Regions from separate parts of the Thalassotalea atypica genome, predicted to be linked through region 1. Evidence: riboswitches for the same ligand, from Rfam matches in the RefSeq annotation. Region 1 holds a riboswitch; the other holds the start of a gene.

Evidence for each region. Region 1 has a riboswitch for lysine ahead of lysC (lysine-sensitive aspartokinase 3). Riboswitches for the same ligand answer to the same signal wherever they lie in the genome.
Region 2: another riboswitch for lysine. It lies ahead of dapA (4-hydroxy-tetrahydrodipicolinate synthase); the one in region 1 lies ahead of lysC (lysine-sensitive aspartokinase 3).

The regions. Positions count from the first base shown of each region.
Region 1 is NZ_AP027364.1:2,631,535-2,647,524, reverse strand. Features, by position in the region: gene QUE03_RS12110 (TonB-dependent receptor plug domain-containing protein) at 1-1,437, opposite strand, end outside; gene QUE03_RS12105 (Nif3-like dinuclear metal center hexameric protein) at 1,805-2,563, shown strand; gene QUE03_RS12100 (ElyC/SanA/YdcF family protein) at 2,584-3,339, opposite strand; lysine riboswitch at 3,580-3,792, shown strand; gene lysC (lysine-sensitive aspartokinase 3) at 3,938-5,284, shown strand; gene QUE03_RS12090 (hypothetical protein) at 5,348-5,815, opposite strand; gene QUE03_RS12085 (tetratricopeptide repeat protein) at 6,131-7,960, shown strand; tRNA gene QUE03_RS12080 (tRNA-Val) at 8,424-8,499, opposite strand; tRNA gene QUE03_RS12075 (tRNA-Val) at 8,541-8,616, opposite strand; tRNA gene QUE03_RS12070 (tRNA-Val) at 8,658-8,733, opposite strand; tRNA gene QUE03_RS12065 (tRNA-Val) at 8,757-8,832, opposite strand; gene gltX (glutamate--tRNA ligase) at 9,091-10,503, shown strand; gene QUE03_RS12055 (hypothetical protein) at 10,577-10,867, opposite strand; gene QUE03_RS12050 (DEAD/DEAH box helicase) at 11,091-12,434, shown strand; gene QUE03_RS12045 (hypothetical protein) at 12,510-12,749, opposite strand; gene QUE03_RS12040 (efflux RND transporter permease subunit) at 12,847-15,990, opposite strand, start outside.
Region 2 is NZ_AP027364.1:3,929,638-3,945,627, forward strand. Features, by position in the region: gene QUE03_RS17695 (efflux RND transporter permease subunit) at 1-276, opposite strand, end outside; gene QUE03_RS17700 (efflux RND transporter periplasmic adaptor subunit) at 281-1,465, opposite strand; gene nagX (transmembrane glucosamine N-acetyltransferase NagX) at 1,734-2,885, opposite strand; gene QUE03_RS17710 (tellurite resistance TerB family protein) at 3,099-3,554, shown strand; gene QUE03_RS17715 (CvfB family protein) at 3,628-4,458, shown strand; gene QUE03_RS17720 (TonB-dependent receptor) at 4,530-6,980, opposite strand; gene QUE03_RS17725 (hypothetical protein) at 7,059-7,367, opposite strand; gene QUE03_RS17730 (MAPEG family protein) at 7,597-8,028, shown strand; gene QUE03_RS17735 (dienelactone hydrolase family protein) at 8,119-9,009, opposite strand; gene QUE03_RS17740 (succinylglutamate desuccinylase/aspartoacylase family protein) at 9,120-10,262, opposite strand; gene QUE03_RS17745 (PLP-dependent decarboxylase) at 10,307-11,539, opposite strand; gene QUE03_RS17750 (2,3,4,5-tetrahydropyridine-2,6-dicarboxylate N-succinyltransferase) at 11,539-12,291, opposite strand; gene dapA (4-hydroxy-tetrahydrodipicolinate synthase) at 12,314-13,249, opposite strand; lysine riboswitch at 13,336-13,508, opposite strand; gene QUE03_RS17760 (methyltransferase) at 13,791-14,936, shown strand; gene QUE03_RS17765 (HAMP domain-containing sensor histidine kinase) at 15,037-15,990, shown strand, end outside.

The sequences.
Region 1 (15,990 bases):
AGGACCTGAGAACTTGATATCAAATGAACGGTTAGTTGATTTACCGACACGTGTGGTTGTGGTTTCGATGTAGTCTAAAGCTTCTTGAGTGTTGCTAGAAGGCTCGAACGGGTTCCATAAACCTGAATCAATCGCTTCTTGAATACGGCGAGAATTAGGGAAACCATCGACACCTCGTTCAACTGACTCATTCTTAATGTAGCTATATGCTGCTTCCCAGCTCCATGTGTCGATTTCACCACGTAAACCTACAATAGCGCGGTAGTAGTCAGAATCAACACGCTTTTCACGGTTGCCGATATCAACGGTACGACGACGCATGGTTAAGTCTTGCTGGTAGAACTCATGATCTGGCATGTCAGCGAACGGGTGATTAACGTTATCACCATCCATGAACAATTCGTTAAAGCTTGGGCTACCTGCACCTCGAACAATTGATTTAGAGTTCTGGCCGTTTAACTCAGCAAACGCTTCAACGTTGTCGTTAACTGTATATTTGCCCATGTAGTTCCAGCTGAAACGTTCCGCATCAGGGATCATCGTCATATGCGGCGCATAGTCATAACGACATAAGTTATTTGCCGGATCTGAGTCTTCAGGTGAACAAACATCGTTGCCAAAAGTGTCAATCAAACGGTTTGAAGGATCGGCTCTTAATGCGATAGTACCAGGAATACCTGATGAAGAGCGGAAATCTGTGGCATTGGCTCTGCCCGTTAATGCTTGTTGGTTAGCCGATTTTGAATAATCACGATCTGCGTATAAGACTTCTTCACGATCGTAATATTCCATAATAAAGGTATGGCTAGATTTGTCAGTTACGTTACCGAAAACTAAACTAACACTTTGCTCTTCACCACCTTCTTCTGTAGTACCTACTTTACCGGTAAGCTCTACACCTTCAACATCATCACGTAATACCACGTTGATAACACCTGCAACAGCGTCTGAGCCGTATGTTGCAGATGCGCCATCTTTAAGGATATCAACGCGCTTAATTGCAGATAATGGAATGTTGTTGATATCGACAAACGCCGTATCAATGCCTTTAGCGAACGGGCTCACTGATACACGGCGACCGTTCACTAAGATAAGTGTTGAGTCCGCCCCCAAACCACGAAGTGAAACTGAAGAACCACCGTTGGCAGTATCATCACTAGAGTTTGCTTGAGTAGAGAACGTACCTTGACCAGAAATGGGTAGTTTAGTAAATAAACTGATTAGATCGGTTACACCTGTTTTTGAAATATCTTCTTGAGATAAGCTCGTAACGGGTGATGGGCCTTCCATGCTGGTTCTTTTAATATGGGAACCAGTGATTTCAATTCTTTCTATCTCTTCTTCTTCGGCTGCGAATGCATTCATACTTTGAGAGGCAAGTAGTGCGACAGAAATACTAAGCGCGAGAGAATTACGCTTTGAGTTTAACTTTGTCATTTCCATATTTCCTTTTGTTTATAATTATGCGTCAAATCCTAGTTACAACCTCATTAACACGTCGTTAACATTTGCTACTGCGTTGTTATAAAAGGTAAAACATGACCCTAATTTTGTAACAGAAATCAAACGGTTGTGGAACACTTTTTCTGTTTCTAATTTTATGGAATTGTAAATATTTCTATCCGGTTTTTTTTTGGTTAAATCGCTAAGTAATTGATTTAAAAAGAAGATGATACGATTTTTTTCGTAAATAAAGATAAAGTAAAGAAGAATAAATTTGTTTGACTAGATGAAACTTTTTAACCGCGATTACATCTCGAATGTGTGATAATAATGCCAACGCGATTTTTATTGAGTAATTATTATGCAACGTTCTGAATTAGAAGCGTATTTAAATGAAGTGCTGCAACCCCACCTTATTAAAGATTTTTGTCCTAACGGATTGCAAATTCAAGGGAGTGAACAGGTAAATAAAATAGTCACCGGCGTGACAGCAACAGAAGCATTGATTGATGCCGCTATTGAACAGGGAGCAGATACTCTATTGGTGCATCACGGTTATTTTTGGAAAAGTGAAAACCCAACCATTACCGGGATGAAGTACAATCGAATAAAAAAACTCCTTGATCACAATATCAATTTGTTTGCCTACCATTTACCGTTAGATGTGCATCCTGAGCTTGGCAATAATGCCCAACTCGCAAAACGGTTGGAAATTGAAAACGTACTGCCACTAGAGTCAAATAATCCGCAATCGGTTGTTGTGAGAGGTGAGTTAGCCGAGCCAATATCTGCAAGTAAGTTTGCTCAAGTGATTTCCACTTCGCTTGCTCGCTCTTGTTTACATATCTCTTCACCCGATAATAAAGATATAAAAACCGTGGCGTGGTGCACCGGAGGAGGTCAAGGTTATATTGAACTAGCAGCCCAAGCCGGTGTCGATGCTTTTATTAGTGGCGAAGCATCAGAGCAAACCACGCATGTGGCTAGAGAGATGAATATTCACTTTTTCGCTGCTGGCCATCACGCCACTGAGCGGTATGGTGCGAAGGCATTAGGTGAACACCTCAAAACGAAATTTAATCTCAGCGTAGACTTCGTTGATATAGATAATCCGGTGTAAATTTTACCTATTAGTCGTATTTAGTAGGCTATCCATTGCCATGCTCTTCCCATCGCTTCATACCAGGCAATACTTGCCTTATATAGGTTATGACTCGATGGGAAATAGGATAGCCAGTGAATATCTGCATTAGGGTTTTTGACAAAATACCCTGCAGGCGCAGGAATTGCGTTTACCCCTTGAAGTTCAAAGTACTTTATCGCTCTTGGTAAATGGTAAGCATCAGTCACTAACACAACATTTTTACCTTTTACGCGCGGACCAATTAACTCTGCTTCTTCTTGTGTATCTTTCGGGTAATTTTCTGTAATAATTTTTCGGCCATCAATGCCTAAAGCAATGGCAGCCTGTTTGACTTTTTCAGCATTAGATACGGGGTCTTTAATGGAGTGACCAGAAGTGATGATGGTGGCCTCTGGGTGTAGCCTAGAAATTCGTAGGCCTTCGACTAGTCGTTGCAATGAACACGGTTTTAATTGACTTGTGACAGCCAGAGCATCATTTGATTGATGTCCACAACCTAGAATGACGATGTAATCCACGGGTTTGGCCGATAGAGAAAAACTTTCATAATTTTGTTCCATTGGAACGACTAACTGGTTAGAGATCGGCGGAGATGCGGTAACGATCAATAGTACAACGGCGCTAATGAGCGATTTAAATGCGAACTTGGGCTTACGCTTGAAAAATACTAATGAGAGAATTAATAATAAGATTGCCACATTAATTGGCATAACTAGCACGGAGACTAGCTTTTTAAAGATGAAAAAATCCATGGGTTGTGCAGTTATCCGTCTGATTTATTGATATGTGTAGAGTCTAATGAGCGACAAACTATAACAACATCTAGTCGTCAAAACAGTATATTATTCCGTTAATCATAGACAAATATTTCGCTTTGAAAGGTGAGTTGAAAATTTTCTTTTCATAGACGTCTAAAAGTCTATTGAAAAAGGTGCAACATTAAGGTTTAATAACCGCGTTATTAAGTTTTTACTTTATTTTATAAACTTTCTAACACCAGAAGAGGTGCGTTAGCCAGGTAGATAGTTTGAGGAACCACATTCCTATGAAAGCTATTGAGGGGGATCTAGCGCCGAGGAGGCATTTTCGTGTGGCGAAATGCGTCCGGTTGCTAAGGTTGAATCCTTAGGACTGTCACCGCTATTCACCCATACTGATAATATCAGATGTGGGTTAATAGAATTGGGTGGAGAGCTTCTGGCTGAAAATGTTCTTGTGTTTTTTGCTCGCGAAACGTTCAGTCACGCTCTTCCTTGTTGTATAAGCTTTAGGGAGAACCTACCATGAAAAAAATAGACTTTGTCACACCGTATCCGTTAATGAATTGTAGATGCAACTCAAGGAACGCTCATGCCTAATATTACTGTCGCCAAGTTTGGTGGAACCAGTGTCGCTGACTTTGATGCCATGCAGCGTTGTGCTCAGATTATCAAGTCGGATGCTAGCAACCGCGTCATTGTGGTATCGGCCAGTGCAGGCGTAACTAACCATTTAGTGCGGTTAGGGCAACAAAGTGTGCCAGCTGATGAACAAAATGAAATATTGGCGTCAATTGCTGAAATTCAAACGAACATCAGTCAACACCTTGAAAATAAGGTAGCGCTAGACGTCACTATCCATGAGTTTTTAGATCAGCTCGCCACTGTAGCGCATTGCCAGTCCGAGCAATATAACGCTAAGAATGCTGATGAAATATTGTCTTTTGGCGAAAAATTTAGCTCACTTCTATTTACTGAAGTGCTAAATAATGTTGGTTTAAAGGCAGGCTGTTTTGATGTTCGACAAGTGATGAAAACCAACAGTCTTTATGGCAAAGCGGTTGTTGATATCGAGCAATTGAAAGTAAATGCTATCGAGCAACTTGCTCCAAAACTGGACTCAGAAGTTATTGTCACTCAAGGCTTTATCGGTCAAGACGGGCTTGGTCATACGACAACTTTAGGTCGAGGTGGCTCAGACTATAGCGCAGCATTACTCGCTGAAGCGCTTGATGCGAACAATTTGTCTATTTGGACCGATGTCGTTGGTATTTTTACTACAGATCCTAGAATTACCGACCAAGCGCGTGCTATTAATGAAATAAGCTTTGGTGAAGCGGCAGAAATGGCAACCTTTGGCGCAAAAATTCTACACCCTGCGACGTTAATTCCCGCCATGCGTCATAATATCCCTGTCTTTGTCGGCTCGAGTAAAGAGCCAGAAAAAGGCGGCACACGTATTCAGCAAACGGTAGCGTCTAATCCCACTTATCGCTCTATTGCTTTGCGCCGTGAGCAAACACTGGTAACGGTTAAGAGCCCAGCAATGCTGCATGCAAGTGGTTTCCTTGCTAAAGTCTTTAGCATTTTAGCAAAACATGAACTCAGCGTTGATTTGATTACCACCAGTGAAATCAGTGTTGCGCTAACGTTTGATAACCCGACAGGGTCAACCCAATCATTAATTAACAGTTCGGTAGTCAGTGAACTGGAACAATTATGTGAAGTCAGTGTTGAACATGGCTTGTCTTTAGTTGCCGTTATTGGTAACAACTTACATGCCACTAAAGGATTAGGACGGAGCGTGTTCGATAAAATCAATGATTTTAACATTCGTATGATTTGCCATGGGGCTAGCCCAAATAACTTATGTTTTCTTGTGCCAGAAAATGATGCGAATACTGTCGTTGAACAGCTACACAACACCCTGTTTGCCTAATCAATAAACTATAAGCTGAATACAATAAGTGCCTGTTTCGGTCAAGTTGGTATTCAGCTTTGATTAATCTGCTTTATTATTTTTGACACCTTTGCGGCTTTTGTAGACAACCAATGCTATCAGTAAGAAAGCTAAAAAGAACAAACCAATCGTTGAATTACTTCTATCGGCTGCCACTTCGTCTGGGCTCAAGACAACATTGTTTTCATGTTTAAGGTCATAGACTTGATAAAACCCAGTATTGACGGGGATCGCTTTTATACTGACGGCTTTACCTAAAAGTTTCTCCGCATTGTCATCGTTACAATAATCGACTCTGAACTTTATGCTCAAATTATATGTATCTGAGGAGTCCTCCAAGCTAAGTGCTGCGGCACCATTTTGTGGGCAGTGTAATTTATAAATCACACCCTTAATAGTTTTTACATTTGTAAGCTCTTCATATGATTTGGTATCAAACGCACTTTTAAATCCAACGAATAGAAAAAACGCAGCTAACAACAATAGGATCGCTTTAATTGATTTACTCATAGTTATTCAGTTTTTATTTTAGAGCTGAGAATTAACTCTAGCGCATTGTTAAATATAACCACAGTATAATGTAAGTTGGTATAAACATTATTGATTTAGGGCAAGTTGCCGTGATGATAAATCGTTCAATAGCACTTCAATAATTTTCAAGAGTGATACGTATAACGCTATCAATCACTTAAGTTTTTCAACGTTGCGACTGAAAAGTGCAATTGGACAATATGGTTTAAAGCGCAATTATTAATCTACATCAAGTGAAGTGATAGGTTTAATTGATAGTTTTGTAGGAAGTGGTAAAAAATATAAAATCTAATAATGCAAAACCTCCAACAGATCCTAAATCAAGGCTTACAGGCACTCCATAATAATGAATTAATGGCTGCGGAGCAGAAATTCAATGTAGTGTTGACCGCCGTTCCTGGTGAACCTAACGCGCTATTTTTATTGGGCAACATTAGACAGCGGCAAGGGCTATTTGAAGAGGCCGTGGCTTTTTTCAAACGAGCACTAACAAGGCACCCTCAAAAAGCAGATGTTTATAATAGTTTAGGCAATGCAATGGGTAAACTTGCACAACCTGAGCAAGCAATTACATATTATTTGCAAGCGATAAAATCCCGTCCAACATTTGGCCTTGCTTATTTTAATTTAGGTCTGGCCTATTCATCAGCCAAACAACAACCTGAGGCGGTCGCCAGTTTAAAAAGGGCATGTGAGTTAATGCCAGAAAGCGCTAGTGCCTATTCAGCATTAGGCAGCGCATTACAAGCACAAGAATTATTTGATGAAGCACTGATTGCTTTTGATAAAGCGCTTGAAATTCAACCTGATAATCTTAACGTGTTGAACAATAAAGGGGTGCTACTGCGTACTTTACAACGTCCTGAAGAGGCCATTAGTTGTTATCGTCAAGCTATGGACTCAAATGATGATATTCCAGAGCTACATTTTAATATGGCGTGTGCATCTTATGATGCAGGTCACCCAAAGGAAACTGACGTGCATCTGCAAAAAGCGATAAACCTTAAACCGGACTATGTTGCTGCCCACGAAACGTTAAATAAAATGTTTTGGGAGCACGGCGACACTGATAGATTTACACAGTCTTTTCAGCATGCGATTAAGCAGCACGCTGAATGTCCAGAGCTGCGTGTTGCCTACGCCAATCAACTAAAAATGGCTAATCGTACAGAAGAGTCATTACAGGTATTAGTGACAGCAATAAATGAATTGGGAGAATTGCCGTCATTAAGCCATAGTCTTGGCTTGCTTTACGGTCAAACGGGTAATGCGGAATCTGCGGTAGAGCATATTAGCAATGCCGTAAAACAAGCGCCATTTAATGAACGTTTTCGTATTGACGCGGCAAACTTCTTAATTCAAGAACGCGAATACCACCAAGCGATGCAACATCTTGATGTTGCGCAGCGCCTTAACCCATTTGAGCAAGAGATGTGGGCATTTAAAGGTTTATGTTGGCGCTTTACTGGCGATGAACGTGAAGCTTGGCTAAATAACTATGATCAGTTTGTGCAAGCCAAAGTGTTAGACACGCCAGAGGGGTATGATAATTTTGAGCATTTTATTCATGATTTACAAAATGCTTTAATCAAAATGCACCAAACCGTTAAAACGCCATTAGATCAAAGCGTGCGTCACGGTACACAAACCCCCGGTCGATTATTGTACCAGCCAATCAAAGAAGTTATAGCTTATCGCAGCGTACTTGAGCGTAGAATCAAAGAGTACCTTTTAAGTTTACCTGATGATCCAACACATCCCTTTCTTAGCCGAAAAACTCAAGATTTTTATTTTTCGGGCAGTTGGTCCGTAAGGCTGAAAACAGAAGGCTTTCATGTTAATCACGTACATCCGGATGGCTGGTTTTCAGGCCCTACCTATATTGAAGTACCGAATGAAATAAGTGCTGATGATCCTAAAAAGGCAGGATGGGTAACGTTTGGTGAAACGGGAATGAACCTTGGTGAAGACAGAGAGCGAGTAGCCTTGTCTGTTTGTCCTCAGCCGGGGTTATGTGCTTTTTTCCCTTCCTATGTGTGGCATGGAACCAATCCGTTTCATAGCGAAGAGCACCGGATGACAACCCCATGTGATGTATTGCCTAGAATAGCAGTAGGCACATGATCTTGATCAGCTAAACAATTGATTTAAGGCTGGTTGTAAAACAACAAAAGGTGATCGCACAGCAAATAATGACGAGTGTGCATAATCGAGAATTAGCTAGTGTTGATTGATACCGGGCTTGAACCAGTGACTTGGCGCGGGTTGTAAAGAGTAGAAGGTGCTCATACCGTATACATTCGTCGCGATGTTTAGTTTTTAAAGGGATTTAATAGAATAAGTAGTGGTGGACGATACTGGGCTTGAACCAGTGACTTGGCGCGGGCTGTAAAGAGTAGAAGGTGCTCTCACCGTATACATTCGTAGCGATGTTTAGTTTTTAAAGGGATTTAATGGAATAAGTAGTGGTGGACGATACTGGGCTTGAACCAGTGACTTGGCGCGGGCTGTAAAGAGTAGAAGGTGCTCTCACCGTATACATTCGTCGCGATGTTTAGTTTTTAAAGGGATTTAATGGAATAAGTAGTGGTGGACGATACTGGGCTTGAACCAGTGACCCCCGCCTTGTAAGGGCGGTGCTCTCCCAACTGAGCTAATCGTCCATTGAATAACCGATAAACTTACTTTCAATGGAAAAAGTAAGTGGTGGACGATACTGGGCTTGAACCAGTGACCCCCGCCTTGTAAGGGCGGTGCTCTCCCAACTGAGCTAATCGTCCATTGAATAACCGACAAACTTACTTTCAATGGAAAAAGTAAGTGGTGGACGATACTGGGCTTGAACCAGTGACCCCCGCCTTGTAAGGGCGGTGCTCTCCCAACTGAGCTAATCGTCCGAATTTTCATTCGAACAGAGATATGGTGGACGATACTGGGCTTGAACCAGTGACCCCCGCCTTGTAAGGGCGGTGCTCTCCCAACTGAGCTAATCGTCCGTCTCTGTGGGGGCGTATTATAGGGAGATCATAATTACTGTCAACAGAAACAAAGCGTTTTTTTTCAAAAAATTGCAATATTTAATTTGGTTGCTTCAAAACTCGACAGCTTGCTTGAAAAGTAAACTTTATTAGGTCTCAGGAAAGATAATAGGGTGTATTCATCTTCAACGCCTGATAAAATACGCGCCAAATTTTAGACTTCTTTTCGCCATTTACTCTAATACTGAGTCAGTGGCTGTATAACACGAGATATTTATGACTTTAACAACTCGATTTGCACCAAGCCCAACAGGTTATTTGCACGTTGGTGGCGCTCGTACTGCGCTGTATAGCTGGTTATATGCCAAGAAAAATGGTGGTGACTTTATATTACGTATCGAAGACACTGATTTAGAGCGCTCTACGCAGGCATCAGTGGATGCGATCATGGACGGCATGAACTGGTTGCAACTGGAGTGGACACATGGTCCGTATTTCCAAACTGAACGATTTGATCGCTATAAAGAAGTGATTGCTCAATTACTAGAATCTGGTCATGCATACCGTTGTTATTCTACTGCTGAAGAAGTTGAAGCAATGCGTGAAGAAGCTAAAGCTAAAGGTGAAATTGAAAAATACAATGGCTTATGGCGCGATCGCACAGATTACCCAGAAGATAAGCCTTATGTGATCCGCTTTAAAAACCCGCTTGATGGTAACGTAATCATTAAAGACATGGTTAAAGGCGACATTACTATTAGCAATACTCAGCTTGATGATTTGATTATTGCACGTAGTGACGGCACGCCGACTTATAACTTAACGGTTGTAGTAGATGATTGGGACATGAAAGTGTCGCATGTTGTACGTGGTGACGATCATATCTCAAATACGCCTAAGCAAATTAATATTCTTGCAGCTTTAGGTGCAGAGATTCCAGCCTACGCTCATATTCCAATGATATTAGGTGATGATGGTAAGCGTCTATCTAAGCGTCATGGCGCCGTAGGGGTTATGCAATACCGTGATGATGGCTACTTGCCTGAAGCATTATTAAACTATTTAGTGCGTTTAGGTTGGTCTCATGGCGATCAAGAAATTTTCTCACGTGAAGAAATGATTGAACTATTCGACCTTACTGGTTGTAACCGTGCACCGTCAGCGTTCAATACCGAGAAACTAATTTGGGTTAACCAACATTACATGAAGACGATGGATCCTGAATACGTTGCCTCTCATCTTGAGTGGCACATGGCGGATCAAGGAATTGCAACCGATAACGGGCCAGCACTTAGCGAGATTGTAAAAGTACAAGCAGATCGCGTGAAAACCTTAAAAGAAATGGCTGCTATTTCGACTTACTTCTATCACGACTTTACTGAATTTGATGAAAAAGCGGCTAAAAAGCATCTTCGTGGTGTCGCACAAAAACCATTGGAAGTAGTCAAAGCTAAGTTGGCTGAATTATCAGAATGGAAAGCTGAAACAATTCATGAAGCAATTAATTCCACAGCGGAAGAGTTAGAAGTAGGCATGGGTAAAGTGGGGATGCCACTTCGTGTTGCTGTAACTGGCGGTGGTAACTCGCCATCGTTAGATATTACACTAGAGCTATTGCCTAAAGAGAAAGTACTTGCGCGAATAGACATGGCGTTAGCCGTTGTTGCTGAGCGCATTGCAAACAGCTAGTTGTAGTTTCAATTTTTGGATATTAAAAAGCAGCGCATTCGCTGCTTTTTTTATGGCAAAGAAAGCGAGCTTACTATTGTATTAGCTCATTGCGCACCAGTCCGCGACGAATGTTTTTACACAACTTTCCTAATCGCGTGATATCGCCCAGTAATGGCGTTTCACCATGGGCTAATTTACTTTCCCAGTCCGACAACTCTGTGTCTGCAATTTCTAATAGTTTTTTCGGACACCCAACACATTTTCCGGCACAAATTTGTGCTTCAGGTAAGGAAAAGGGAAATTCAGCTCTTACTTGCAATATAAGCGTTTGCATTGCGACGTCAGTAGATGGTTTTTTATGTGGTTGATAAGAGCTTATCATGTCAAAATATCTTAGCTAGTTAGAGTTTATACTCTACACTCTACACTTGTTGTTCAGTTATTACCAAGCCAACATGTTAATAGCTTGTGTTATATCAAAAGAAGTAATCAATTTTCTAGAGTTTTCAGGACAAAATTCGTTAAAAATATAAAACCATTAGCTAATGTCGAACAATTAAAGGTTATAATAGTATGGTTATTATTATTTGTAGACGGAGTAGGCATTGCAATTTTCAGATTTTGGTTTAGACAGAAAACTACTAGCGACCATAGAACATTTAGGTTTTACTGAGCCAACAGAAATCCAACAACATGCTATTCCAGCTGCTTCCGGTGGTCATGATTTAATTGCTTCTTCTAAGACTGGTTCAGGCAAAACCCTTGCTTTTGTCCTGCCAGCCATGCAGCGTTTGCAAACTCAAAGAGCGCTATCTAAAAAAGACCCTCGTGTGGTTATATTAACGCCTACTAGAGAGCTCGCTAAGCAAGTCTTTGCTCAGCTTCGTTTATTTACGGCCAATACTAATTTTAAAGCCGTATTGATTCTTGGTGGTGAGAACTTTAATGATCAAGTAAAGACACTTGAAAAGGATCCACATTTTATCGTCGCGACACCAGGTCGCTTAGCGGATCATTTAAAACAAGGTCATTTCTATCTTAATGGGTTAGAGTTGTTGATCTTAGATGAAGCGGATCGCATGTTAGATTTAGGCTTTGCAGAACAACTAGATGCTATCAATAGTGCAGCGGATCATCGCAAACGCCAAACTTTGTTATTCTCAGCAACTTTAGATCATGCGCAAGTGAATGAATTTGCTATGAAGCTGTTGAAAAGCCCTAAGCGTATTGCGATAAATTATGGTCATACAGAACATGAAGACATCACTAAACGATTTTATTTGTGCGACCATCTTGATCATAAACAAGCCCTACTAGAGCATTTCTTAAATACTGAAACCTATCAACAGGTCATTATATTTACTGCAACTCGCAGTGATACGGAGCGCTTAGCGATAGAGCTTAACAAGCATGCGTTAAATGCCGTTGCGCTTAGTGGCGAGCTGAACCAAAATCAACGTAATCAAATCATGGACAGCTTTAGTCGCGGCCAACAAAAAATATTAATCACAACAGATCTTGCGTCACGTGGCTTGGATTTGGTGAATGTTTCTCACGTGATTAACTTTGATATGCCAAAACACACGGAAGAGTTTGTTCACCGTATCGGTAGAACAGGCCGAGCAGGGAGTAAGGGTGATGCAATTTCTTTGGTGGGACCGAAAGATTGGCTGAGTTTCAAAAATGTTGAAGGGTTCTTGCAGCAAAAAATTAGCTTTGATCAGGTCGAAGGAATGGTCGCAAAGTTTAAAGGCTTAAAACCTAAAAAGGTGACTAAAGCCAAGCCGAGTAATACCAAAATAAAAGCAGAAGGTAAGCAAGGTAATGTTAAGGCTAGACGTATTAATAAGAAAATGATGTTCACGGCGCAAGATGCCGGCGATTTGCCCGTTATGCGTAAGAAAAAGACTGTTCCAATTGATGAAATAGATACGGACAACGAAGGCTAGTTAATATAATGATTGAACAAAAAAAAGAGCTTCAAGTGAAGCTCTTTTTTTTATTCATAGACATTTGATGATGTGTTATTCATCATCAAAATTGAAGTGTCTATCAGAATTTAATTGTTTCGCTTTTTCTCTGATTTCTTCAATATCCATATCATTAGAAAGCATTGCGAAGATCTTAAACACTAACGCCATTTCATAAGCTGTAATGTCTTCTTTGGGCTCAAAATTTTTAGCAACACGTTCAAGTAAGTTGATGCGGTAGCTTTGGTGATCTACTTCATCTTCTTTCTCTCTTAGTAAGGTAAATAAACTCATAACTATTCCTTAAAGTTTTTTGATTATTTTGAATACAAAATAATCAAAAGCAAAAAAAAAATAAAAAGCACTTAGCCAAGGGCTAAGTGCTTTTGTATTACTCTAGTGAGCCTTCAGCTTCAATTTCAGCCAGCTTACGGTACTTAATGCGGTAAATAAGCATGTAGAATACCGGTACAGCAAATAGGATTAAGAAGGTTGCTACTGCTAAACCTACCATCATTGAACCTGCCATCGCAGCAAAGAAAGCATCTTTAAGTAGTGGAATCATACCTAAGATAGCAGCGATTGCTGTTAACGATACTGGACGAACCCTTGATACAGCTCCATCGAAGATAGCTTTGTAAGATTCAGCACCTTGGTTTTGATAAATGGTGATTTGGTCTACCAATACAATACCATTACGACACATCATACCGGTTAAGCTTAGCGCGCCAAGTAACGCCATGAAGGTAAATGGCATATTGAAGGCCAATAAACCACCGACAACACCAATGATAGAAAGCGGTACAACAAACCAGATAACCAAACCTTTCTTCAACGAGTTGAATAGGATTATCGTTAAGATAAACATAATCAAGTAACCAGCAGGAATTGAGCTGAATACTGATTGCTTAGCGTTTGTTGATTTTTCGTGCTTACCACCCCATTCCATTGAGTAGCCAACAGGTAAATTTTTCTCAAACTCTTCAGCTGCTGGTAACATTAACCTACGTACTGATGCCGATGTAGCTTCTGACGTTACGTCGTAGTCAGCCATAACAGTAATCGTACGAACACGGTTACGACGAACAATGAACGGGTCTTCGAATGCTGTTTCGAAGCCATCTACCACTTGTGAAATTGGCACAAAACCTTGTTTCACTGGACTCCAAATGTTTAGCTCACCAAGGTTTGACATTGTTACACGTTGATCAACCGGTGGACGAGCAACAACAGGCATAGTGTTTGTGCCTTCTTTGAACACACCAATAGTGCGACCAGAGAAGTTAGCTAGAATGGTTTGATCTAGGCTTTTCTTCGTGATCCCTAAACGACGAGCTTTCATTTCGTTGAATTGTGGACGAATCACTTTCGAACGTTCTAACCAGTCGTCACGCACTGATTCAGCACCTGGCGCTGCACGCATGAAATCTTTTGCTTGTTCAGCAAGTTGACGCAATACGATTGGGTCTGAGCCGTAGATACGTAATTCAATAGCACCTGGCGTTTGTGGACCAACGGAATAACGCTTAGCCGTCAATTGCAGAGAAGGGAACTTCTCAGGTGCATCTTGACGAATTTTTTTAATCACAGGTACAACATCATCAGGTGTACGAGTCGATATGATTAAGTTAGCGTAGTTGTCGTAGTGTTTTTCAGGCTTGTAAGAAAGCATGAAGCGCACGTGACCACCACCAACAGACGCAGTTGTTTGCGTAATTTCTTCGTATTCCGATAGGAATTCTTCTAGTTCAACTACTTTTTCTTTCATGGTACGAATATCTGTACCAAAGCCATCGCGAACATCAATTTGGAATTGAGCTACAGTTGAAGCAGGGAAGAATTCTGGCTTCACAAGCTTGAATGACTTAGCAGAGATAACCAATGCAACAATCATTAAGATAGTGAATACCCAAGGGAAACGCATACACTTATCTAATAACCATTTGAAGCCAATGAAGATAACACCACCGTATGGGTCGTGGGCTCCGTGTTCTTCGGCGTGGCCATCGAATTCACCGTCTTTGTAGAAGATTTTACAGAAGTAAGGTGTAATGGTTATCGCAGTGATCCAGCTTAAGAATAATGAGTAAAGTAATACCCAGAATAGTGAGCCAACGATTTCACCAGTACTGTCAGGTGATAAGCCAATTGGTGCGAATGCAAGAATCGCAATGACTGTTGCAGACAATAGTGGGTATTGTGTTTGCTTAACAATAGCAATCATCGAGTCCCATTTATTCCGGCCTTTTTCCATGCCTATTATCAGGCCCTCGACTACAACAATTGCATTGTCGATCAACATACCTAGGGCGATAATAAGTGCGCCTAGTGAAATACGTTGTAATTGAATGCCGTGAGCGTCCATTAAGATAAAGGTACCGGAAATAGTAACTACAAGAATGAAGCTGATTAATAGACCTGCTTTACGGCCCATTGTAAATAACAGGGTAAAGAAAATAATGACACAGGCTTCAAGTAAGTTACCTAAAAAGCCAGTAACTGACTTATCTACTTGTGATGGTTGGTCGTAAACAAATTCATATTCAATGCCGTGTGGACGAATTTCTTCTAACTCTTCCATACGTGCTTGAACTGCTTTACCAACAGTTACAACGTTAACGCCAGGCGCAAATGAAATACCCATAGAAATGGCATTCTGACCATTTATAGTGATGATACTAGTTGGCTTATCTTGGAAGCCTCTGTACACGTTAGCGATATCAGAAAGGTATAACAAAGTCTCTGAACCTATTGGTGTAACAATAATGTTCTTAAGGTCATCAAGGGTTTGGAATTCACCAGTTGGGTGGAAACGAATAATTTCTTGACCGATGTGAATGTCTCCGGCCATTGAAATGGTATTTTGTGCTGAAATGGCATTAGCCACATTAGTAAAAGTAATACCTTGATTAGCAATTTTAGAACGATCAATTTCAATGAAAATTTGTTCTTGTTGCTCACCTTTAGTTGCAATTTTACCAACGCCAGGTACAAGCAGTAATTCACGTTTTACAAGTTCAACGTAATCACTTACTTTGTCTAACTCATAGCCATCCGCGTAGACTTGCATCATCATGCCAAAAACGTCACCAAAATCGTCATTAACAAGGGGCTTTTTTGCGCCAGCCGGTAGGTATACAGATGCATCACCTACTTTACGACGTAAGTCATCCCAAAATTGCTGAACGTCTTTCTTTTGAGCATCACGAGGTAAGTTAAACTCGATATAAGATAAACCATTACTTGAGAATGAATTGATGTAGTCAATCATTTTCATGTTTTGTAAACCGGTTTCGATTACATGCGTAACCTCTTCTTCTACTTGTTGAGCAGAAGCACCAGGATAAAGTGTGACAACGACAGCATTTTTAATGGTAAAGTCAGGATCTTCTAACTGACCTAAATTGAAAAAGCTGCTTATACCACCAAATAATAAGATAATCGTAACCATCCATGCGATTACGCCATTTCTCATGAAAAAGCCAGCGACACCGCCACCTTGTTTCTGAGAGACAACCTCTGGAGTATTAGGAGT
Region 2 (15,990 bases), 1.3 Mb from region 1:
AGTAATAACACGGTCTAGCCCTTCAACAGACTCTAACGATTCCTCAATTTTAATGGTGATCCCTTCTTCGACTTCCTGTGGTGCTGTGCCAGGATACACCGCACTAAAACTGATCCAGTTACTTTCAAATGGAGGGAACATTTGTTTACTGATAGTACCTGCGGTTAACAAACCACCGATAATGATAAATATCATCAACAAGTTTGCTGCAACACTATTGCGCGCAAACCAGGCGATAAGACCTTTATGTGTGTCGTCTTTCTCGATAGCCGTCATTAGCCTACTCCTGAATACTTGCTATTTGGGTATCAACGACGCTTTGTTCTGGTGTTTGCTCTTCATCTTTTGGCAAAGCCAGCGCCATACCATTAATTGGGTAGTCTAACGCCGATGTAATCATTCGGTCACCGGTTGATAACCCATTGGAAATAATAGAATTCGCGCCATCTTGACGGATAATTTCAACCTCGGCGAAGTGCAGTTTTGACTCATCATTAAGCAGGGCAATGCGACCATCCGAAATTAGATAATTAGGAATGACGCTTGCCTGAGCCACTTCAATACCAAAAATAGCGGCGTTTACATACGAACCAAAGCGCAATTCTGTTTTTGATTCATTTAATCCGTAAGGGTCTTTTATTTCTGCGACAAGGTAACCCATACGACTCTTGTTATCGACAACCCCTTCATTTCGAGCAACATGTGCAGACCAAAATCTTTGAGTGCCCGAAAATGTACCAGAGAGTTGAACTTGAGCCTGTTGTCCTTGGTCAATCAAGAATTTCAATTGATTATCCGCTACAGGTAATCTTACTTCAGCTATCGCGGTGCCTAGTACTTTACCAATATCAGAGCCAACCGTGACAAATGAGCCCAAACCAACATGACGTGACTCGATCATTGCATCATAAGGTGCTCTGATTTCAGTACGTTCGAGGTTACGCTGTGCACGTAAGATAGTTGCTTTTGCCGATTTAACATGTGCAAGTTCTTGTGCAAGCTGAGGCTTACGTAAACTTAGCTCCGTTGGAGCACTGTGAGTAATGCGCTTCCATTCCGTTTCGGCAACTTTACTTTTCGCTCGTTCAGTTTCTAACGAAGCAAGTGAGGAAGCGTGATTGGCTTGAGCATCAAGTAAAGCCGCTTCATAGTCACTTGGGTCTATTCTTGCCAGCAGCTGACCTTTTTTGACGAATCCACCACGAACAAATGCCTCAGACAATTCAACGATCTCTCCACTGATTTGTGAAACAAGGCGAGTTTCATATTTCGGCATGACAATGCCGTGGGACTTAACCGTTAATTGCATTGACTCAACGGTAATCTGCTCTACAGCAACAATTGGCGTATTATCAACTTCTGCTTTCTCTTCAGGTGGTTTTTTCATTGCAGAAAAACCAACAAAAGCTAATACACCAGCAGCTAATATCACAATAGGGACGATGATCTGTTTTTTCCGTGCCACTTTACTATCCTCAATTTTTATTCTTTGTACGCTCAATGTTTCAATATGTTAAGAATATCGAATTAAGTACATACAAATTGAAATGGTTTGTAACTGTCTATTACAAAAACTGAGCCGAAATGGGAAAAACAATAAAAATTCTACAAAAAACTTTATAAAAAACCTTTAATACAACTACTTACAGTCATATAAATACGAATAAATAGAGACGACAAAGCACCTAATCTGATTGTTACTGGAATAGCGGTTTAGTGGTTTTAACCACATTTTAAACTTTTATGAAAATATTTCGGCGATAAAGCCAATAAAGTACACCCCACTGCAACAACAAAATCACGCAGATTTCCAACAGTGACGACCAACCTTGCGGTAATGCACTGATCCATCCACCAGCCAAGCTGTGTGCACTAAACTTCCAATTGACCAAGCTTGCACTCAAATAGATGACGATGGAATTCATGCCGATCACCGCAAAAAATTTCGCCCAAAACTGCCACGCTAGTACATCAATAAGTAAATAGAATACAGCCAACAACAACACACTGTAGCCACAAGTCACTAACACAAAAGAGCTTGTCCATAGGCTTTTATTTATTGGAAATACCATTCCCCACGCAAAACCAATTGCTAACAGACAACAGCCAACAATAAGCAAATGCATAAATAACGTATTGGCGCTCTGCTGCATTTGTTTCATGTAGCGACCGACAAAGACGCCTGCCATGGCATTGATTACTGATGGAATATTTGAGAGCAGTCCTTCAGGATCCATTGGCAGATTTCGATACGTAGCACCGGGTAGAAAGTGTTGATCAAACCATACATTGAGTGACAAGGTTGCACTGTAATTTCCGGCACCGTAGTCGCCAATAGTGACAAAGCTTAATAGCAACCAGTAACCAATTAATACACTAATACTGACGATCCATTGCTGCCTAATGGTTAAATGCCAAACCAGTAAGATAGCCACAAACCATGCTACTCCTATACGCCCAAGTACACTTGCAAATCGAACCTCATCTGGGTTTGGTGGTACACCAGTTCCCCAGCCATGGTTGTATATTACCCCCAACAGCAACAATAGAAAAAGGCGCTTAAATGCGTGTTTGTATTGCTGTGTTCTTTGGTGTGGTGAATACGACTTTATTGGCTTTGCCGCGATACCAATACTGACGCCAGATAAAAATATGAATAACGGAAAAATTAAGTCATAGGCGGTAATACCATGCCAAGCGCTGTGTTTCATTTGTTGGTCAAATAGCTCCAAGCATGACCATCCGGTGATTACAAACAACGCAGCAAAGAGGCCTTCTGCCCCCATGATCCAGAACATATCAAAACCACGTAGAGCATCAACAGACAACAATCGTTTAGGCTTTGTGGGGGTTTCTGGTGCAATTTCGGGCATGACTTGAGACATAAAGTGCTTCAACCTAGCGTTTAATAAACAAGCTTTCACTCGTTGGTTCGGACAGTAATGACAACGTTGTCATTTATGTTATTCGCTTCATCTGAAAATAGCAATCTTTACTCACTCAATTGTTTACGTATAGGGTAAGTTGTAAAGATTTGCTACATTTTATTGCTTGTGAAATCATTGCTGAGCATTAGTATTAAAGCAAAGGAGTTCAATATGCTTAAAAAAATTCAGCAGTTTTTGGCGTCGTTAAATGAAGCGTCAGAAAACGCACAACCAGCCCATAGCTTAGAGACATCCTGCGCGGTTCTTTTATGCGAAGTAATGAAGGCAGATGGGTTAATGGCCGATGAAGAGCAGCAACATATGGCAACAGTGCTAATGCGAGAATTCACACTAACCCCTATTGAAGTCGACGATGTTATCGAGCAAGCAATATACTTGAGTGAAAATGCTACTGATTTTTATCAATTCACTTCAACTCTCAATCAACATTACAGTACTGAGCAACGAGTAAAAATGATCGAATTACTGTGGCAACTTGCATACTCTGACGGCGAACTGTCTAGCATTGAAGAGCACATCATCCGAAAAATCGCCGATTTACTCCACCTACGCCAAAGTGAATTTATCCAGACTAAGTTAACCAGCGCGCCACCTGTTCAAGAATAAATATGTCATAAACTACCAATAGCTTGGCTTTATCAGGTAAAATAGTGCTTTATTTTTCCAACAAGAACCCCTTATGGCTGACATTGGCAGATTTAATACTTTAAACGTCATCGCACTGACGGCAAACGGTGCTTATTTAGACGGAGGCGAGCAAGGCGAAATTTTGCTCCCTAACCGCTATGTGCCTGAAAATTGTCAGCCGGATGATAAAATTGAAGCGTTCATATACGCCGACTCTCTCGACCGCCTTGTTGCCACTACTGATAAACCATTAGCGCAAGTAGGTGAATTTGTTTCATTAAAAGTAGTGCAGGCAAATAAACTTGGCGCCTTTTTAGATTGGGGCTTACCAAAAGATTTGTTAGTACCAAAAGCACTTCAACACAGCCCGATGGAAGTAGGAAAGCGTTATTTAGTACGTGTTTTCTTAGATCAAAGAACAGAACGTATTGCCGCCACCAGCAAACTAGATAAATACCTAGATATTTGGCCAGCAGATTGCAAAGAAGGTGATCAGGTTGATTTGGTCATTGGCGGCAAAACAGATTTAGGTTACAAAGCCATTGTTAATCACCTAAACTGGGGCTTAATCTATGACAATGAAATCCATCAGAAAATTTTTGTTGGTCAACAACTCAAAGGTTACATCAAAAAAGTGCGTGAAGACGGCCGCATCGACTTATCCTTAGCCCGCTCAGGTAAAGGTAAAGTGATTGATTTTACCGATAAATTCATCAGCTATTTAGCCAACAATGATGGCGTAAGCCACATTAATGACAAGTCCAGTCCACAAGAAATATCTAGAGTATTTGGTGTCAGTAAGAAAGCCTTTAAAGCAACTGTTGGCCACTTATTAAAGCAAGGTAAGATTACCATTGAAGCAGATGGCATTCACTTGAAATAACATAACTTCAATCGAATAAAAAATGCGGCTAAGTGGCCGCACTTTTTATCTCTACTACATTTCAAATACGCCTAGAAACTGCCTCGAATACCCAAGCTAATGCTACGTCCTGGCAATGGCGCATCTTCTTTTAAGAATGATGAATGCACCCGTGCTTCTTCGTCCGTTAAATTTTGCCCTTTGACAAAAACTATCGTATCAGATGCCCAGTCACTATCGCTCACCCCGCTTAAGTAGTAATTAAAGTTTGCATCGAGCATGGTGTAGCTATCGGTACTAGTTTCATATGCCGCAATATCGTTTTGCTCAAAATAGTGGCTGACAGACAGCTCAGCAGCATATTGTTCTGCTTGGTAGTTTAATTGTCCACCGACACGCATTGGCGGAATTCGTGGTAAGTTACCACCATCAGAAAGTTCAGCACGGATATAATCACCAAACACCGTCGCTTTTAATGATGAGGTGACTTGATAAACAAATTCGGCCTCTAGACCATAAAGGTCAACGTCATCTTGACGATAGACAAACACAGGTAATCCCTCTTCTTCACCGTGATCTTCTTCTACCGCGTTATGTTCGTCGTGATCGTGGCCACCTTCCATAAATAAACCCGTATCTTGCTGATAGTAGTAATCCTCAATATGGTTGTAGAAGGCGCTGACAACGAAGCCGAAATCACCTTCAAATTTACGCCAAGTCATATCAAGGTTATAAGAGGTTTCAAGTTCTACATCTTGGTTGCTTACTTCAATATCTAGGTGGTCACCATGCGGCTCAACTTCATATAAAGCACCGACTTCAAAAGTATTAGTACCTATGTGAGGACCATTTGAGAAAAGCTCGGCGGCTGAAGGTGCTCGTTGAGAAAACGAGGCAGAAAATCCTAAATTGTAACCTTGCTGATAATCCCAAACTAAACCAACAGATGCACTGACTGGGGTAAAGTCTTGCTTTTCAATATCATGATGTTCTTCTTCATCATGTTCGTCGTGCTCCTCTTCATGCTCATTATCATGCATACCAAATGGTTCTATTTCAACATATTCAACTCGTGCACCAAGCTGTAACAACCATTGTTCATTTAAATGATTTTCTTCTAACCAAGCAAAGGCAAATGACGTTGTAGATGAAGGGGGCGTAAAAGCTTCTTCACCAAGCGCTTCAAAATCACTGTCTTTAAAATGCAGTGTCCAAGCACCGTTCCAGCCATTCCATTCTTGATGATAGACATCAACACGGGCTTCAATACTTTCATTTTTAAAGGTTGTGCCAACTTCGCCATTCTCAATTTCTTGATGTTGGTAGTCTGTGTACGCAAATTTCGACGCCAAGCGACTTAAGAATTTATCATCAAAATTTAAATCACTGATCATCTGAAAACGATTCTGCTCTAAGTCAGCAAAAACATTTTCTTCTACATGTTCTTCATCTTCATGACCTTCTTCTTCATGTTCCTCTTCATGATGACCATGGCCTGGAATACCGTATTCACGATCCATTCGTCCGTATGAAAAACCTATAAAACCATTTTCTAAAAGATAACTTGTACCAATGGTAAAACCTGAAGATTTTGATGCACTGTTCGCTAACGTGCCTTTTTCGCCTTCATGTTCATCATGCTCTTCTTCATGTTCCTCCTCATGGTCGTCATGTTCGTCTTCTGATGTGGCATAACCTGGAATGTCGTAATCATTAGATTCACGCCAAAATCCGTCAAGGTGTAAGGCAACTTGTCCACTACCTGTATTTAGCGCAAATGACGCCTCATTTTCATCGGCAACATCGTTGTGTTGGAGTTGCCATTCAGCCATCGTATCGGTGCTGGTCGGTACGCGATTATCCACAATATTGACCACGCCACCTATTGCGCCACTGCCATAAAACAAAGTCGCTGGGCCACGAAGCACTTCAATTTGTGTCGCAGTGCTCGTTTCGCTTGAAACAACATGATCTCCGCCAACACGAGAAGCATCCCCCACATCTAAGCCATTTTGACTGATCAATACCCTTGGGCCATCAAGGCCACGAATGATTGGACTACTTGAAACCGGTCCGTAATAACTCGAGTGAACACCAACTTCATTCTTAAGCGTTTCACCAAGGGTTGATGCTTGTTTTAGTCTTAATTCATCCGCAGAAAGAACATTAACGGGTAATGCCGACTCAATAGTCGACGAATGAAGCGGCGTGGCATGGACATCAATAATTTCCATCACCGTGTCATTTAAGCTAATTTCTAAACCACTGATGTCTTGACCAGCCACGGTAATCTTTTGATTATAATGAGAAAAGTTTTCCGCACTCACATGAAGTTCAGTAATACCTTCGGCGACATTTTTTAGTTCAAAGTTACCTTGTTCGTCACTAAAAACATGTGTTTTTTCTTGATCTAGATGTATTTCTGCAAAAGCTATAGGCTGACCGCTTTTATCGATAATTTTTCCTGTGATAGTTTGCGCCCACACAGGCGATGACACGAAAGATGAGATAGCAAAAGCCGCCATCAATTTATTGAATTTCATTTTTTTAACCTTGAATAATATTTCACGAAAGTCGTCAAACCGTTCGTTTTATAATTTTAATATTTGTGTTTGTCGTATTCAGGTTAAAAAAGGCGGGGCACGCAACTGTGGTAATCGGTAATATTGCGCAACATTTACTGCAGGCTTGCTAAAAGTGAGTAATGCATATTGACTAAAATCGGCAAAAGCGCCAACCAAATCAACATCTTCTACTCTATCTAAAGTGTTGTAGCATAAGTGACAATCAACGTCAGCGCCAAGATGTAAAAATGTTTCATTATCACCAGAAACATCACGTTCTAGTACTAATGCATTGAGACCATGACTTCCATGAGAAAATAACGCACATAACCACACAGTCAGTATAAACTGACTAAATATTTTCATATTTTTGTTGTGGATAGACATTACTTCATGGTTATCGGAGTTAAGAGTAACGTGATAATATAACACTACTGAACAATTCTCAACGAAATAAGATAACTGGAGTTTAATTTGAGGTGAAAGGTAATAAGTGGAGAATTAGTACTAGACATTTAGCTCAAAGCAGAAGACAGTGAACTCACAACAATATTGCATTAATATCCTATAACAAAAGCAAAAACAGAGAAATACAATGAGCTTCTACCCATTATTTATCCCCATGTTAGCGATGATGTTATTAACCATGATCGTATGGTTTTATATGTACACCCTGCGCCTTAACTACGTCATGAAAGCCCGCATACATGCAGATAAATTGCACGCACCAGAGCAAGTTTCATTATTACTGCCCGATCACGTTAATGCGCCATCGAACAACTTAAAGAATCTATTCGAATTACCGGTGCTGTTTTACGGTGTGATCTTAGTGGCGAGTCAAATTCCAGATCACTCTATCATCAGTAACTTAGCCGCTTGGTCATTTTTGTTTTTTCGAGTGATCCACTCCATTATTCATTGCAGCAACGGTAAGGTGCTCGCAAGGTTTATCGTATATGTTCTTTCATCACTGTCATTATTCGTACTTATTGCCAATGTTCTCTTGAGCTTGTTTAATCAGCAATAGCGAAACTAGCAGACAACAAAGCAGCCTTTAATGCTGCTTTGGGTTGAGGATAACACCTTATAGGAATAAATAATGTGAGCAAGGCAATGGTTAAGTAAGCTTGTCGTTGAAAAACGATAAGGTTCGTTGCCATGCTAATGCTGCGTTTTCTTTATCGTATCGTCCGGTTGAATCATTGTGAAAGCCATGTTTAGCGTTTTCATACATATGCATTTTATATGGCACACCGAGTGCTTTTAAGTCAGCTTCATAACCCGACCATGACTTATTCACTCGCTCATCTAAAGCGGCTAATTGAATAAGCAGTGCCGCCTGTATGTTTTGCCTTAATTCGGCTTTAGCAGGCGTACCGTAAAATGGCACACCAGCACTCAGTAAATCAGACTCTACGGCGGCGAGGTAGTTGACAATATAGCCGCCAAAACAAAAGCCTACTGCACCTAACTTTCCGTTACTGCGTTGATGCGATTTTAAAAATTTTGCTGCGGCAATAAAGTCTTGTTGTATTTTATTGCGATCCATCGAGCGCTGCATAGCTCGACCTTCATCGTCATTACCAGGGTAACCACCTAATGGATAGAGCGCATCTGGTGCAAAGGCCAAATAACCCGCTTTTGCCAAGCGGCGTGCCACATCTTTAATGTAAGGGTTTAGACCCCGGTTCTCATGAACCACCAACACCACAGGCAAATCGACATCAACGTTCGTGGGAGTAACTAAATAACCTTGTCCTTTGCCATGGCCGAGTGGCGAGTCAAAGGTCTCATATGTTGCTTTGATATCCACATCGTTAAAAGAAACTTGCTCTGCTAAGGCATAATTTGGTAGTAAAGCGGAAGTCAGCACACTCATCGAATAACCAACGGCGACCAAAGTGCCCAGTTTTTTCATGAAAGTGCGGCGATCCATACCACCATGTGCATATGAGTCGTACCAATCAAATGCTTCTTGTGGAATATCGCTTTTTATTTTTGCTAGCATGGTTACCTCAAGTAAGTTATTTATTACTCCGCTAGTAAACATATAACTACCTAAGCTGTTTCGCAAAAAATAAATTTTGTCGCCAATGCCGAATTCAGCCAACGCTATGGTTAAAGCGTAAAAAATTCACTAAAGACTTTGTAAAGCTCTGTCCCTTGATTAACGCTCGCCGACGCAAAATGCAATATTGGTAGCACCTCATGGTCAAGTGAGATGTAATGCAGTGCATCACCATCACCGTAATTGTCCATCCGTAAAATACGTGCCAAAGGCTCCCCAGCTTTTAATGGTTTGCCAAACTCAGCCAAATAATCCACCATGCCACCCATTGGCGAATAAAAGGCTTTGTAGTCTTTTAGATAACAGGCATAACGGATCATTTCATCTGGCACAAAGTCTTGCTGTCCATTCGGCTTTACTACGCCTTTGTACTGTAGATAGCACAAAATACTTTTGGCGTCGGTGAGAGCAATATCTAGATCAATTTGTTCTTGTGAACCAAGCTCCACAGTGAAGCTTTCTTTATTGAAATTAATGCATCTACCTTTGGCTTTAAACGCTTCACTTAAACTCCACCACGGACAAAAAGTCGACTCATCTAATGCGCCATCAAACTCATTGGGGATAAGTAGGGTGTGTTCAATATTAAAGTGTTTGGCACTCTCTTTGGCGTATTCTGGGCAGTATAAATGCTTACTTGATATAGGACCAGTGTGCAAATCTAAGACCAGATCCGCTTGGTGCGCGAGCTTTTGCAACTGATATGCGATACGTTGTCCCGTAGTTAGGCCAAATATGTTGTGATCAAGCTGCTCGTTGATATCATCCAATAACGATTGTTTAAATGCTTGCTCAATTTCCCTATCACTCTCTTCGATATATTGTTCGACTGCCACATCAACCAACTTAGGATTATTGTGGTACATACGATTCCAGTTTACACCGGTGATAGGGTCAAAGCGGCCAAGTGTATATTCACCGTTTTTATGATTACAGCCAACTGGATTGGCGTACGGCACTAATGTGACATCAGCAAATAGTTCAATATTGCCAATTAACTCAAGCAATTGATAAATAACCGCATTACCTTGTACTTCAGCGCCATGCATATTTGCTTGAATATAGACACTGGGCGCATCTGTAGCCCCTTGTGCTGTGAATTTGTATACAGGTACCGTCAACTGAGCGCCGCTAGCCATTTCACCAACGTGCATCACATCTTTAATCACTTTATTTTGCGTTTGATTATTCATTTGTTATCTTTAAGTTTTTATAGCTCGAATCAATTACTTGTGAGCTAACGTAAATACCAGCTCGCTGGCTGTTGTGCTCTTACCTGTATAAGCTTGCCTTGCTCAAATACATACTCAGCAGCAATCTCATGACACAAAAAGAATGGCATGCTTTCAGTAAATCCATATGCACCACAAAGACCGAACACAAGACTATCATCTACCGAACAATCGTTTGGTAATGCAAGTTTACCTAGATGATCTAAGCTGGTGCACAGCGGGCCATGAACATCAAATGGTTCGCTTGCCGCATTTGAGTCTCGCAACAGCGATGCAGGAAAAGGTTGGTCGGTTATCGCTGGTCTTATCAAATGATTGATGCCCGCAGCCAGCACTAGTTGCTGATGTTCAAAGTTGTTTTTACGATCAACAACCGGCGAGACGTAATAGCCACAATCGGCCACCGCATATCGTCCTAACTCCAACCAGAGCTCGTCTACTTTGGCCTTTCGTTTGACATCAGCCAAATCTGACATCGCTTGTTGCCAGCTAATACGTTCACCTGAATTCAGATAATCTACACCAAGCCCGCCCCCCAAATCGAGCACTTTTAGCTCCATGCCAATAGCGGAAGCCAGTGTGGTCAAAGGCTGAACCATTTGTTGCCACAACGAGTACATTTTGGCATTGCTTAGCATGTTGCCCCACTGAAAAATGTGCAATCCACACAAATCAAGCGACGGATAGTCCGCCACCTGGATTCGCTGCCACTGTTCACAGCCAAGTCCGAATGGCGTCACGGCGTTGCCACCTAGCGGGTTTTTATCTCCTTCAGGCCATTGTAGCTGCACACGCAGCAACACTGTTGGCTTAGTTATCGTAGATGAAGACTCGACGACTTCTTGCAACCATTGCAGTTGATTGATGCTTTCAACGACAAAGGTTGTGACGCCTTTCTCTAAAAAAAGACGCAATTGCTGCTTCGATTTGGCTGGACCGGTGTTGAGAATACGCTTAGGTTCAATATCTTGAGCCAATACATGATCAAGCTCTCCTTTACTGGCTACATCAAAATTGATCCCACTTTGGGATACTGAACGCAGAATGCTCGACAACGGGTTGGCTTTTACCGCATACCAAAGCTTTACAACGCTCTGATCAGTGAGGCATTGCAAATGCTGATTGAGTTTATCTAAATTATAAACGAAATAGCCATTTTCTTGCTCATCATCCAAAGTGGATTGCATTGCACTGTGCTGCTGCAATGCACTTTTTAGTTTTGGCTCAATCATGTTCATTATCTTAATACCGACTCCAATTCGAGCGATGCGTCACTTTGCTCATCACGATATTTCACAATTAACGCACAAGCCATGTTCAATCCTTGCTGCTTCGCCCATTCTCCATCGATAGGACGAGTCCCAGGAATCACTACCGCACGCTCTGGAATAGGCTCACCTTTTTCTAGACGGCGATTATTGACTAGATCAAATACCGGCACAGATGCTGACAGCGATACGCCGGGGGCTAATACCACACCTTTTTTGATCACAATGCCTTCAACCACCACCACTCCAGCACCTAAAAATGCATCGTCCTCAATAATCACAGGACTTGCACCAATTGGCTCTAGCACGCCGCCTATTTGTACCGCAGCCGATAAGTGAACATTTTCACCAATTTGTGCACATGAGCCAACTAAGGCATGGCTATCAACCATAGTGCCTTTACCGACATAAGCACCTACATTGATATACGCTGGCGGCATGATAATGACACTAGGGGCGACGTATGCACCGGCTCGTACCGATGAGCCACCAGGCACTAAACGAACACCATCATCGCGACTAAATTCTCTGGCAGGTAAATTATGTTTATCAACAAATCCTTGGTAAATCCCCGAAAACTCTTCATTTTCTCCAGCCTTAAATGCAGATAAAATGGCTTGCTTCGCCTCAATATTAGCGTGCCAATTTCCGTTTCCATCCTGATTTGCGGCTCTCACTTCGCCGGTCTGTAGTTGTTCTAGTATTTCTTTCCAATCTGACATGTTCTTTCTAAAACCTTATAAATTAAGCTGTTTTTAATACGTTTTGTTGAGATATTTGGCGACTTGAGTATTGTTGATGCCAATGAGTGATTTGCTGATCTGCATGTTCAAGCGACTGATGATTACTCAGCTCTTTATTAGTCAATGGTGGACGTAAAGTGGCGTTAGCAATATCATTATTTTTTGCCATCAATATTTTTGCAGGAATAGGGTTTGAGACAGCAAATAAACTGTCTACTGCATTTTTCCAAACTGGAAAGAGCCCTGTAGTTTCACCTGTTAAACATTGCTGAACATAAGCTCGTGTTTGAATAGGCCAAACATTAGCGGCAACGGAGACCAAGCCTTTGGCACCTTCTTCAACGAGTTTTGGTAACAAGGCGTCTTCGCCACTATAAAGCGCAATGTCAGGGCAAGCTTTTTGGTACTCTTTAAATTGAGCTACATCGCCACTTGCTTCTTTCAGTGCCCAGCATTTTGGGTGATGTTGCAGAGATGCTAAAGCCGATGTAGACAAACTGAGGCCACTTCGTGATGGCACGTTATAGAGCATGCAAGGAAATTTTGCTCTATCAAGCAAAGCTTCAAACCAGAGTTTTTGACCTTCCTCGCCAGGTTTTGCGTACAAAGGACTTCCTAAAAGGTAGGCATCAACAGGTAGCTGATTGCATTGTTCAATCCACTGTAATTGCTCTATAAGTTGAAAGCCGCCCACAGCAACCATTATGGGAACGTTTAATGATAATCCACAAACATACTCAACTATGGTGCGCTGCTCTTCTTGGATTAAAGCAAGACCTTCACCAGTGCTGCCAAGCAGCAAAATAGCATTACCTGCGCTGTTTTGTTGATGAGCAATCTTACCAAGACTAACAAAGTCCACTTTGCCTTGCTGATCAAAAGGCGTGACTAATGCAGTCCATAACGGATATTGCTCAAAAGGGTGTTCAGATGATATTTGATTCATTTCTCTCGAACTCATTTCGTTCGGAGAACTATAAGGCGTTTACAAAACACCTATAGTGAAATCTAAAGGCATTCGTAAAGGCCAGAAGCTCTCCACCTAATTGGTGACAGTCAGCAGGATTCAACCTGCTTAACCGACAAATACATCAATCAAAAATGTATTCATCTCGGCGTTAATCCCCCTCTTTAATGTTCAATGGAGTTTGATCTCCTCACATTAAATACCTGGTTAACGCTCCTCTTCTGACCCTTTTTCGACAATGAAATGACACTTTGAATAAGCGATCACTTCATTTGGAATAAGGAACTGGTGTATTAAACTCGTTTGCGCATTTTTTGTCAATAGACGTCTATACGTTTATTTGCATAAGATATTTATTTACGACATAGCTGAAAAACATACCCGATGATTTAGTAAACACTATAAACCGCCATTTTACTTTTTAGTTCCATACCATCAATTTCAATTTGCCATTTCTGACGAAACTTGACTATTAACAGGTACACAATGTGAATCCTCATATCCAAAAGATATGATTACTGATGAGTGTGCAGGTATGGGTGGCTATCTTAAGGCAAGTTCGCGTAAAATAGCCTACAAACTCGCTTTATTTTATTCATGGCAAATTAACAACATAATGGCACTTTCAAATATCAATCAAATTTTATTAAGAAATATCGAATTACTTGAAGGTTCAAGACCATTACTGATTAATCTTGAAGCCGCTGGTTTAGTTCCAGAGTTATTAGCACATTACCCTGATGCCAGTATCACTTGCTTTAACAATAACTTTTCACAGTATCAAGCGATTAGCGAGCGATTTCCAACCCAGATAGAGACTAGATTTGGTAGTCATTATCAAAGCGAACATTGCCACGATGTTATTGTCATTGCCTTCCCAAAAAGTAAACCCGAGTTAGCATTTACCTTATCGATGATTGCTGATGTTGTGGCAGATGATGCTACCGTTATTTTCGTTGGTGACAACAAGGGCGGAATAAAATCAGTCGCTAAGCAAAGCAGCGATTATATTGACTGCTGCATGAAACAAGACAATGCACGTCATTGTTTGCTGTTTACCGGCCGCTATATCAAGCCAGCACAAGCGTTTAAACTAAGTGATTGGTTCAGTTATTACGAGATCATTATCGCAAACGAGAGCATTAAAATAGCGGCTCTTCCCGGAGTATTTAGCCAAAAAGGGTTAGATAAAGGGACTAAGGTTTTGTTAGATAACCTGCCAGATAAAATTCAAGGCAAGGTGTTGGACTTTGGCTGCGGTGCAGGCACCATCAGTGTCGCATTAGCTAAGCTTTATCCGAATATTAAGTTAACACTGATTGATGTTAGTGCGTTAGCGATAGCAAGTGCAAAAGAAACCTTAGCAATAAATCAACTCAACGGAAGATGTATAGCGTCAGATGGATTAAGTCAGGTATCGGATAGTTTTGACACGATAATTTCTAACCCACCATTTCATCAGGGGTTAAAGACTTACTATGCCGCAACGGAAACTTTTCTTCAGCAATGTACAAAGCATATGACTCCCAACAGCAACTTAATCGTTGTTGCTAACAATTTTTTAAAGTACCAACCGATAATGAGAGAATTTATTGGTGGCACTGAAAAAACGACGATCAGCAATGGATTCACCGTCTACCTCAGTAATCGACAGTAACGTCTGTTAACAGAAAGTGAACTGGTAGTTGAAATAAACGCATTTTTAAACAATCATCTAATCATAGATAACAACATTACGGTTCGTGAAATTAGCATCAATGCCGACAAATAATAAAATACTTTCTTTAAAACACATTTTTATCACCTCGATAGTGTCTTTAACGACATTGTCTTTTTTGGTGACAGCTTCAGTTACTCTTTACTTTATTTTTTCTCACCTTGAAAAAGACTTCAAACAAGACATTATTGAACGTAGCGCTATTACAAGCAAAACAGCTAAAGCCTACCTGATCTCTAAAGATGTTATCGGCTTAGAAAAGAGGCTATCCCGGTTAAGTTCGATATCGAGAATGAATACTGTACATATTTACCACCTCAATAATAATCAAGTTTCTGTCACCTCAAGCTACAACAAAGACTACACAGGCAATCAAGGCATAAGGCACATACCATCACAAATTAATCGAAAAGAACGATTGAAATCTCCACAGATAAACGGCGCTATCATTGAATATATCCAGCCTATAACTGAAGGAAACACGATTATTGGATATGTTTATTTAGAGATGGATCTCCAGTCGCTGCAATCTTTAAAAAACAAAACCTATTTGTGCCTCAGCGTCTGCTTTTTATTCATCTTGTGTTTCTCAATTTTTCTGGCCACCCGTCTACAAAACAAAGTATTTAACTCGGTGGACTCTATTACAACTACCGTGCAAAAAGTGTCACATAAAAAGGCGTTCGATTTACGGTGTGAGATCCAAGATTATCAAGAATTTGAATTACTCGCTCGTAGCATCAACAACATGTTAGCCCGAACAGAAAAGCACGTTAAGCGTCAAGTTGATGCCGAGCAACAAATTTTAAAGTTGAATCATGAGCTTGAGGATAAAGTCAGCCAAAGAACAGAAGCACTAAAAGATTCAAATGAAGAATTGTTATCGACGTTAGAAAAATTACACCAATTCCAGGGGCAACTGGTCGAAAGTGAGAAAATGGCTTCGTTGGGTGATATGGTTGCCGGCGTTGCTCATGAAGTAAATACACCAATA